2 regions of the Anaerobacillus sp. QJM3NY_17 genome follow, and region 2 is predicted to be linked to the other one. Evidence: a T-box and tRNA genes for the amino acid it is inferred to sense, from the RefSeq annotation. Region 2 holds a T-box; the other holds one or more tRNA genes.
The links. The T-box of region 2 lies ahead of thrS (threonine--tRNA ligase). A T-box ahead of a tRNA ligase gene usually reads a tRNA of that ligase, here a tRNA-Thr.

Region 1 (4,660 bases), 1.9 Mb from region 2:
AGACTTCTTAAGCGGGGTTTCAAGTTAAAGAAAGCAAACATAAAAAAACGCAACGCTTCGTTAATTTTAACGAAACACTGCGTTGGGTAAATGGTGAAAATTCGAGGAATTTCTACAATCCTCGCTGATGTAGATAGAATACCACAGAACATATGAAAGAAACAACACATTTTTCATATTTTCTTTACAAACGTCTCTCATCACGACAGAGCTAATAGAATTTTACTCTTCATAATCCGTTTGACGTCCTGATGACGATCACCCTATAATCAGAATGACAGACAGAAAGGAGAAATCATATGGAACCATTCTCAACACCATTTTTCGAAGAAAATTTTCGCCAATACATACAAAAGAATCGTGATGTATTTTCAAAATTAGAAGCAATGAATAGCTATTATCGATCAGTTGTTTCATCAATGATCTATGACAACCTTAACAAAAACTCAGAAATAGTTCGTCGCATTCGCAACCTTGATTCAGCTTACAAAACGATTAAACAAGAAAATACAGACGCATAAGAAAAAGCTCTCTTTACAATAAGAGAGCTTTCTTACGTTTTATTTAGGAAGATCACAAGAGTCAGCAGAACACGCTTCTGCATTGCCACCAACTACTTCAAGCTTATTTCCTTCTCCCCAGGCCTTCTCAACGGCCTGTTCAAACATTTCAACAGGCTGAGCACCTGACACGGCATATTTACCGTCAAATACAAAGAACGGTACGCCCTGAATGCCAAGCTGACTTCCCATAGCTTCATCGTTGCGAACTTCTTTCGTAAATTCTTCAGTCCCTAGCATACGTTTTATATCCGCAGCGTCTAGCCCAAGTTCTTCACCAAGTGATGCAAGCGTTTCATGATCACCAATATTTTTCGATTCGGTAAAGAAGGCATAAAAGAGACGTTCTGACATTTCATTACTTTTACCATGCTCTGTCGCATAGTGAACAAGACGATGAGCATCAAATGAATTCGTTGGAATCATTTTATCGAAATCATACGTTAGGTTTTCTCCAGCAGCTTGCTGCCTCATATTCTCACACATAGCCTGAGCTTGTTCTAGACTGACATTGTATTTCGCTGCTAGAAGCTCAGCCATGCTTTCCCCATCCGATTCTTTCGCATTAGGATCAAGTTCAAAGCTTTTAAAGACAACTTCTACTTGATCACGCTGTGGAAAAGCCTGAAGCGCACTTTCAAGACGTCTTTTTCCTATATAACAAAATGGACAAACGAAATCGGACCATACTTCAATTCTCATCGAATCACTCTTTCAGTAAATTGTTTTATCTATCTTATACTTGTATTTTATCACCTCTACTTTTAAATGAGCAGGAATTTGCTCAGTGAGTCATTGAAAACTAGTGATATCAAATAAGACAAGGAATTAAAAAGAATACAAAAAAGACCTCAACGAGAACGTTGAAGTCTTGTAATAACGTATGTAATGGTACCGGTGGTCGGGTTCGAACCGACACTCCTCTCGGAACACGATTTTGAGTCGTGCGCGTCTGCCAATTCCGCCACACCGGCAAAATACCATATTCAATTCAGGCAGAAAAATAAGTGGTGCCGGAGGCCGGGCTCGAACCGGCACGGAGGTACACCCTCCGCAGGATTTTAAGTCCTGTGCGTCTGCCAATTCCGCCACTCCGGCAGGACTTTTAAGAAAAAATATTAAGATTGGAGGCGGCACCCGGATTTGAACCGGGGCGTAAGGGTTTTGCAGACCCGTGCCTTACCACTTGGCTATGCCGCCTTTTTAAAATGGAGCGGAAGACGGGATTCGAACCCGCGACCCCCACCTTGGCAAGGTGATGTTCTACCACTGAACTACTTCCGCAACAAAAATGGCTGGGCTAGCTGGATTCGAACCAGCGCATGACGGAATCAAAATCCGTTGCCTTACCGCTTGGCTATAGCCCAAAAATGGGGCGGCTGATGGGAATTGAACCCACGAATGCCGGAATCACAATCCGGTGCGTTAACCACTTCGCCACAACCGCCATAAAAATTTAAAATTGGCAGGGGTAGTAGGACTCGAACCCACACCGGAGGTTTTGGAGACCTCTGTTCTACCTTTAAACTATACCCCTATCAAGATGGTGGAGGGGGACGGATTCGAACCGCCGAACCCTGAGGGAGCGGATTTACAGTCCGCCGCGTTTAGCCACTTCGCTACCCCTCCAAATTGACAATTACCATTGTAATACACATTTTATGAAAGTGCAATGGAATTTGATCTCATTTCGAGAAAATGGTGCCGGCCAGAGGACTTGAACCCCCAACCTACTGATTACAAGTCAGTTGCTCTACCAATTGAGCTAGACCGGCAACATGGTGGCTCCGGACGGAATCGAACCGCCGACACGTGGATTTTCAGTCCACTGCTCTACCGACTGAGCTACAGAGCCATGTTTAAAATATAATTGGTTGCGGGGGCAGGATTTGAACCTGCGACCTTTGGGTTATGAGCCCAACGAGCTACCGAACTGCTCCACCCCGCGATAATGTGAATGTAATTATGCTGCACCTGCTCATTACGCTGTGCACTGTTTCTTTCTCTACAAGGTTATGCTTCGAAGCGTATCCGTCGAAACAACTCGTTGCTGTTTCAAGGAAGTATCGCTTGTTGCTCCACCCCGCGATAATGTTAAAATATAAATGGCGGTCCCGACGAGAATCGAACTCGCGATCTCCTGCGTGACAGGCAGGCATGTTAACCGCTACACCACGGGACCTTAGATAATGGTGGAGGATGACGGGCTCGAACCGCCGACCCTCTGCTTGTAAGGCAGATGCTCTCCCAGCTGAGCTAATCCTCCACAAAGTAGAAATGATATATAATGGTGACCCGTACGGGATTCGAACCCGTGTTACCGCCGTGAAAGGGCGGTGTCTTAACCGCTTGACCAACGGGCCCTTGCTGCTATTATGTATGCTAGTGGCGGAGAGCGAGGGATTCGAACCCTCGAGACGGCTTTGACCGTCTACACGATTTCCAATCGTGCTCCTTCGGCCACTCGGACAGCTCTCCATGGCTCCACAGGTAGGATTCGAACCTACGACCGATCGGTTAACAGCCGATAGCTCTACCACTGAGCTACTGTGGAATAATATCAGCCTGGCAACGTCCTACTCTTGCAGGGGGAGATCCCCCAACTACCATCGGCGCTGAAGAGCTTAACTTCCGTGTTCGGCATGGGAACGGGTGTGACCTCTTCGCCATCATTACCAGACTAAGGACTGGATTTCACTTTCGTGATTTACCAGCGACAAAATATATCATACTATATTCCATCATGTTTTTCAAGGAAAATTTTATTCCCTGAAAACTAGATAGCACGCACAACTTTCCAATATGTCCAGCTACATAAGCCAAATCCTCGATCGTTTCACCTTTTGATTCTGACGCATAAAGCGCGTCTGACTCAAAAGCCTCCAACGGTTGTCGGATTTAAACGGCTTACTTCGCTTTTCGTTTTTAGGTTAAGCCCTCGATCGATTAGTATTCGTCAGCTCCACGTGTTGCCACGCTTCCACCCCGAACCTATCTACCTCATCATCTCTAAGGGATCTTACCAGCTTCATGCTGTGGGAAATCTCATCTCGAGGGGGGCTTCATGCTTAGATGCTTTCAGCACTTATCCCTTCCACACGTAGCTACCCAGCTATGCTCCTGGCGGAACAACTGGTACACCAGCGGTGTGTCCATCCCGGTCCTCTCGTACTAAGGACAGCTCCTCTCAAATTTCCTGCGCCCGCGACGGATAGGGACCGAACTGTCTCACGACGTTCTGAACCCAGCTCGCGTACCGCTTTAATGGGCGAACAGCCCAACCCTTGGGACCTACTTCAGCCCCAGGATGCGATGAGCCGACATCGAGGTGCCAAACCTCCCCGTCGATGTGGACTCTTGGGGGAGATAAGCCTGTTATCCCCAGGGTAGCTTTTATCCGTTGAGCGATGGCCCTTCCATGCGGAACCACCGGATCACTAAGCCCGACTTTCGTCCCTGCTCGACTTGTAGGTCTCGCAGTCAAGCTCCCTTGTGCCTTTACACTCTGCGAATGATTTCCAACCATTCTGAGGGAACCTTTGGGCGCCTCCGTTACACTTTAGGAGGCGACCGCCCCAGTCAAACTGCCCACCTGACACTGTCTCCGCACCGGATCACGGTGCTGGGTTAGAATGTCAGTACAGCCAGGGTAGTATCCCACCGACGCCTCCATCGAACCTGGCGGTCCGACTTCTATGGCTCCTACCTATCCTGTACAAGCTGTACCAAAATCCAATATCAGGCTACAGTAAAGCTCCATGGGGTCTTTCCGTCCTGTCGCGGGTAACCTGCATCTTCACAGGTACTATAATTTCACCGGGTCTCTCGTTGAGACAGTATCCAAGTCGTTGCACCTTTCGTGCGGGTCGGAACTTACCCGACAAGGAATTTCGCTACCTTAGGACCGTTATAGTTACGGCCGCCGTTTACTGGGGCTTCGATTCAGAGCTTCTCCCGTAAGGGATAACCCCTCCTCTTAACCTTCCAGCACCGGGCAGGTGTCAGCCCCTATACTTCGCCTTACGGCTTTGCAGAGACCTGTGTTTTTGCTAAACAGTCGCTTGGATCTTTTCACTGCGGCTCCCCTGGGCTATAAACCC
Region 2 (4,660 bases):
GCAGCTGAAGGGGGAAAACCTTCTGAAGCAGATATGAAGCTTGTGGAGCGAATAATGGATGAACAAAAGCTGACTCCTGGTGTTATGAATGTCTTACTTGATTTCATTCTAGAAACGCAGGATAAGAAGTTATCGAAGAATTATGTAGAAAAGTTTGCGAGTCACTGGGCAAGGGCAAGGGTAAAGACAGTAAGAGAAGCAATGAACCTTGCCATTAAAGAGCTTCAGCAACCGGCCAAGAAAAAAACAGGCTCTTCCAATCGTGGGAAACCTGCCGCTAGAAAAGACAAAGTGCCTGAATGGATTTCAGATCAAAAAGAACCGGATATGTCTCATGAGGAGCGATCTGAGAAACAGGATCAGCTTAAAAAGATGCTAAGTAAATATAAGAAATAAGCGGGGTGAACAAGAATGGAATCAATCCAGGAATCATTTAACAAGATGCCAGGCAATAAGAAATTCCAGGAACAGTACCAAGAGATGAAGAAGGCTATTATGGCCGATGAAGATATTCGTGCATTTATTGAAGAGCATGACGAGGTCGATGACAAAATAATTGATAGAAGTCTTGCAAGACTATATGAATATACAACACAAGCAAAGCGATGTGAAGGATGCCCTGGTCTCTCGAACTGCATTAATATGATGGAGGGGTACGAGCCTGAGCTATTTATTAATCGTTCGGTGATTGATATTCGCTACAACCGTTGTCCAACAAGAATTGAAGATGATAAGAACAAAAAGCGTAATCAGATGATTCAAAGCTACTATATTCCGAAAGAAATTCTTCAGGCTACCTTCGCGGATTTGGATGATGAAGATCCTGTTAGAATTGAAGCGATTGGGACGGCGATTCAATATGTAGAAGATTTCGTTCCTGGTGAAACCACTAAAGGGCTTTATATTCATGGAGGTTTTGGGGTAGGGAAAACGTTTATTCTCGGGGCTATTGCAAACCAGCTGGCGAAAGAAAAAGGGGTTCGTTCTCAGTTTATTTATACTCCGGATTTCTTCCGTCAAATGAAAAGCGCCATTCAAGATCAATCTATTGATGAAAAGCTTGATTATTTAAAAGAAACACCGCTCTTGATACTTGATGATATTGGAGCGGAAAATATCTCAAGTTGGGTACGAGATGATATTCTTGGAACTTTATTACAATATCGTATGACTGAGGGGTTACCAACTCTGTATTCATCTAACCTGGACTATGCTTTGCTTGAAGATCATTTAGCTTATTCCCATAAAAGTGGAATTGAAGAAACGAAAGCTAAGCGGATTATGGAGCGAATTAAGCACTTTACCACGCCTGTATTTTTAGAGGGTAAAAATAGACGAGTTTAAAGTCTTCCATTACGGAAGGCTTTTTTTTGGTTCTATACATCATTTCGCATATTCTGCCATATAGATTCTAATGAGAAGGTAGTGGACAGGAGGGAATGCGTTGGTTTCGATAACATTTACTGATATAGATGACTTCCAATTTGTATTCGATCAATTGAACAAGTTCATTAAAATCGGTGACTCAGTCATTGTAAATGAAGAAGAGTTAAGTCTTTCTGTTGCGATAGGCCCATATGATACAAAACTGTGTTATCAGATTTCTCAATGCATTGCTAACTGTGTGAGTACCTTCTATGAGAAGCGTTGGATGGAACAGCTATTAACTTCAACGTATTATTATCAAGATAAAGATGAAATTGGTGAAATTACATCCATTGCTCGAAGTATTGGAGATGGGGATAAAGAAGACTATCCAGGTGCTCATCGCTATGCTAATCGAAGGGACGTACTGCTTCAGTCAACATTATCGTGTATTGAACAGGGTGGAACCATTTTGTTTGATTCTTTTTTAAGATTTCGAACGGGTCCTTATCGTGCTTTGCTAAATGAATTGATTGGAGAAGCGATTGACGAATATAAACTTGAACAAGAATATCAAAACTTCGTTGAAGGTTTAAGAATTCTATTGCGATCCAGGCAATCTCTTCAGAAAAAAGTAGTTCTTGTTTATGATAAAACATATCAATTATTTGATATGAATGGGTCACTATTAACTGGTATAGAAGGGAAGTTGGAAGATCTTCCTGTTGGGCTAACCATAGATGAGATAGATTCTGAAATTCTATTTCCCCTTCTGCTGCTTGCTCCAGAAGAAGTTTGTATTTACACGGATGATTCCGATGAGGGGCTCATTCAAACAATCCGAAATGTGTTTGAAGAAAGGTTAAGTTTTTTTCCGTATCGTATGTCTAAACTATTTTTTTCAGGCAATCCTTAAAATAAGCTTGATTTTCATATGTACACTACTTATAATACCTACATACACGCATATACGTAATTGTTACGATAAGGACATGGGATGTGTTGTTAGCTTTCAGAGAGGGAAGGATTGGTGCGAACTTCCTAGCGAGACGAGCATACTTACCACCTTTGAACTCTGCCCTGGAAATGGGGTGGCGTTTCTGCTACGTTACAGCAGTCTGAGCCGTATAGGTTATTATCTTATGCGGGAAGCAGGGTGGAACCACGAGATCAACACTCGTCCCTTTTGGGATGGGTGTTTTTTATATGCAAAAAAAGGAGTGAAGAAGCATGGCTGAAATGGTAAAAATAACGTTTCCTGACGGTTCTGTAAAGGAATTTAATAAAGGGACAACAACGGAAGAGATTGCAAGCTCAATCAGCCCGGGCCTAAAGAAAAAGGCTCTTGCAGGAAAAGTGAATGGTGTTCTTTTTGATTTGAGACGCGAAATTGAAGAAGATGCTTCTATTGAAATTGTAACACCTGAAAGTGAAGACGGTCTTGAAGTGCTTCGTCATAGTACAGCGCACCTTATGGCACAGGCAATTAAACGCCTCTACAGTGATGTAAAACTAGGAGTAGGGCCGGTTATTGATAGTGGTTTCTACTATGATATTGACTGCCCTGTATCTATTACGCCTGAGGACCTGCCTAAGATTGAGAAAGAAATGAAGAAAATCATTAATGAAAATCTTGAAGTGAAGCGTATCGTTGTAAGTCGCAGTGAAGCAGAGAAAATGTTTAAAGAGATTGGCGATGAGCTCAAATTAGAGCTATTAGAAGCTATTCCTGCTGACGAACAAGTGACAATTTATGAACAGGGTGAATTCTTTGACCTTTGTCGTGGACCACACGTTCCATCTACTAGTAAGATTAAAGCCTTTAAATTACTTTCGATTGCAGGCGCTTATTGGCGTGGAGATAGCGAAAACCAGATGCTTCAACGCATTTATGGAACAGCTTTTCCAAAGCAATCTCAAGTTGAAGAATACCTTCATCTTTTAGAAGAAGCTAAAGAACGTGATCACCGCAAACTCGGTAAAGAACTTAAGCTATTTACTATTTCCCAAGAGGTAGGACAGGGACTTCCGATTTGGTTGCCAAGAGGGGCGACTATTCGTCGGACGATTGAACGATATATTGTAGATCTTGAGGAACGTCTTGGGTATAACCATGTATATACACCTCACCTTGCAAATGTTGATCTATATAAAACAAGTGGTCACTGGGATCACTATCAGGATGATATGTACCCTCCGATGAAAATGGATGAAACAGAAGAACTTGTTCTTCGTCCAATGAATTGCCCGCATCATATGATGATTTATAAAAACGATCTGAAAAGCTATCGTAGTCTTCCATACCGCGTTGCGGAGCTTGGAACAATGCATCGATATGAAATGTCTGGAGCGCTAGCAGGTCTTCAGCGCGTACGTTCGATGACGCTAAATGACGCTCACATCTTCTGTCGTCCTGATCAAATCAAGCAAGAATTTATTGAAGTTGTCGAGCTTATCCAGGAAGTTTATAAAGACTTTAACATCAGTGACTACTCATTCCGTCTTTCTTATCGCGATCCAGCAGATAAGAAAAAATATATCGACAATGATGAAATGTGGGAAAAAGCACAAAGAATGCTTAAAGAAGCAATGGATGACCTAAACGTCGAATATGTGGAAGCTGAAGGCGAAGCGGCGTTTTATGGTCCGAAATTGGATGTTCAGGTGAAAACAGCTCTAGGTAAAGAGGAAACTCTTTCGACTGTTCAACTTGACTTCCTACTTCCAGAGCGATTTGATCTATCTTATATTGGTGAAGATGGCAACCACCATCGTCCAGTTGTTATTCATCGCGGCGTTGTTTCTACAATGGAACGCTTCGTAGCATTCTTAATTGAAGAATACAAAGGAGCATTTCCAACTTGGCTTTCACCTATCCAGGCGGAGATTATTCCGGTATCAGAAGTTCACTTAGAATATGCGAAGAACGTTCAGAAAAAACTTCAGCGTGCAGGAATTCGTGTCGAGGTTGACGAACGCAATGAAAAGATTGGTTACAAAATTCGTGAAGCTCAAATGCAGAAAATTCCTTACATGCTCGTAGTAGGTGATAAAGAGGTTGAAGGTGAAGCGGTTAACGTACGCCGCTATAGCCAGCAGGATTCTGAGACTGTTTCATTGAATGATTTCACAGCTAGAATTGAAGAAGAAATTAAACAGAAGAAGTAATGTAAGACCGGCATAATTGCCGGTCTTTTATTAATATAGAAAAGAAATTTACAAAAAACACTTGTCACAAAGGGAAAGATTCGTTATGATAATCAAGTGCACTTCGAACGAATCTTATCACCTTGAC

Region 1: it has a tRNA-Thr gene. The T-box ahead of thrS (threonine--tRNA ligase) is inferred to sense a tRNA for this amino acid. The anticodon was not compared.

Annotation. Positions count from the first base shown of each region.
Region 1 is NZ_CM149685.1:499,278-503,937, reverse strand. It holds gene AC0VYV_RS02790 (B3/B4 domain-containing protein) at 1-28, shown strand, start outside; gene yvfG (protein YvfG) at 300-521, shown strand; gene AC0VYV_RS02780 (DsbA family oxidoreductase) at 561-1,262, opposite strand; tRNA gene AC0VYV_RS02775 (tRNA-Leu) at 1,450-1,534, opposite strand; tRNA gene AC0VYV_RS02770 (tRNA-Leu) at 1,569-1,658, opposite strand; tRNA gene AC0VYV_RS02765 (tRNA-Cys) at 1,686-1,760, opposite strand; tRNA gene AC0VYV_RS02760 (tRNA-Gly) at 1,770-1,844, opposite strand; tRNA gene AC0VYV_RS02755 (tRNA-Gln) at 1,853-1,927, opposite strand; tRNA gene AC0VYV_RS02750 (tRNA-His) at 1,932-2,007, opposite strand; tRNA gene AC0VYV_RS02745 (tRNA-Trp) at 2,024-2,097, opposite strand; tRNA gene AC0VYV_RS02740 (tRNA-Tyr) at 2,105-2,189, opposite strand; tRNA gene AC0VYV_RS02735 (tRNA-Thr) at 2,260-2,335, opposite strand; tRNA gene AC0VYV_RS02730 (tRNA-Phe) at 2,340-2,415, opposite strand; tRNA gene AC0VYV_RS02725 (tRNA-Met) at 2,432-2,508, opposite strand; tRNA gene AC0VYV_RS02720 (tRNA-Asp) at 2,667-2,742, opposite strand; tRNA gene AC0VYV_RS02715 (tRNA-Val) at 2,751-2,826, opposite strand; tRNA gene AC0VYV_RS02710 (tRNA-Glu) at 2,849-2,923, opposite strand; tRNA gene AC0VYV_RS02705 (tRNA-Ser) at 2,947-3,038, opposite strand; tRNA gene AC0VYV_RS02700 (tRNA-Asn) at 3,040-3,114, opposite strand; rRNA gene rrf (5S ribosomal RNA) at 3,124-3,240, opposite strand; rRNA gene AC0VYV_RS02690 (23S ribosomal RNA) at 3,487-4,660, opposite strand, start outside.
Region 2 is NZ_CM149685.1:3,019,163-3,023,822, reverse strand. It holds gene AC0VYV_RS15845 (replication initiation and membrane attachment family protein) at 1-396, shown strand, start outside; gene dnaI (primosomal protein DnaI) at 412-1,344, shown strand; gene AC0VYV_RS15835 (putative sporulation protein YtxC) at 1,445-2,281, shown strand; T-box leader at 2,338-2,553, shown strand; gene thrS (threonine--tRNA ligase) at 2,596-4,533, shown strand.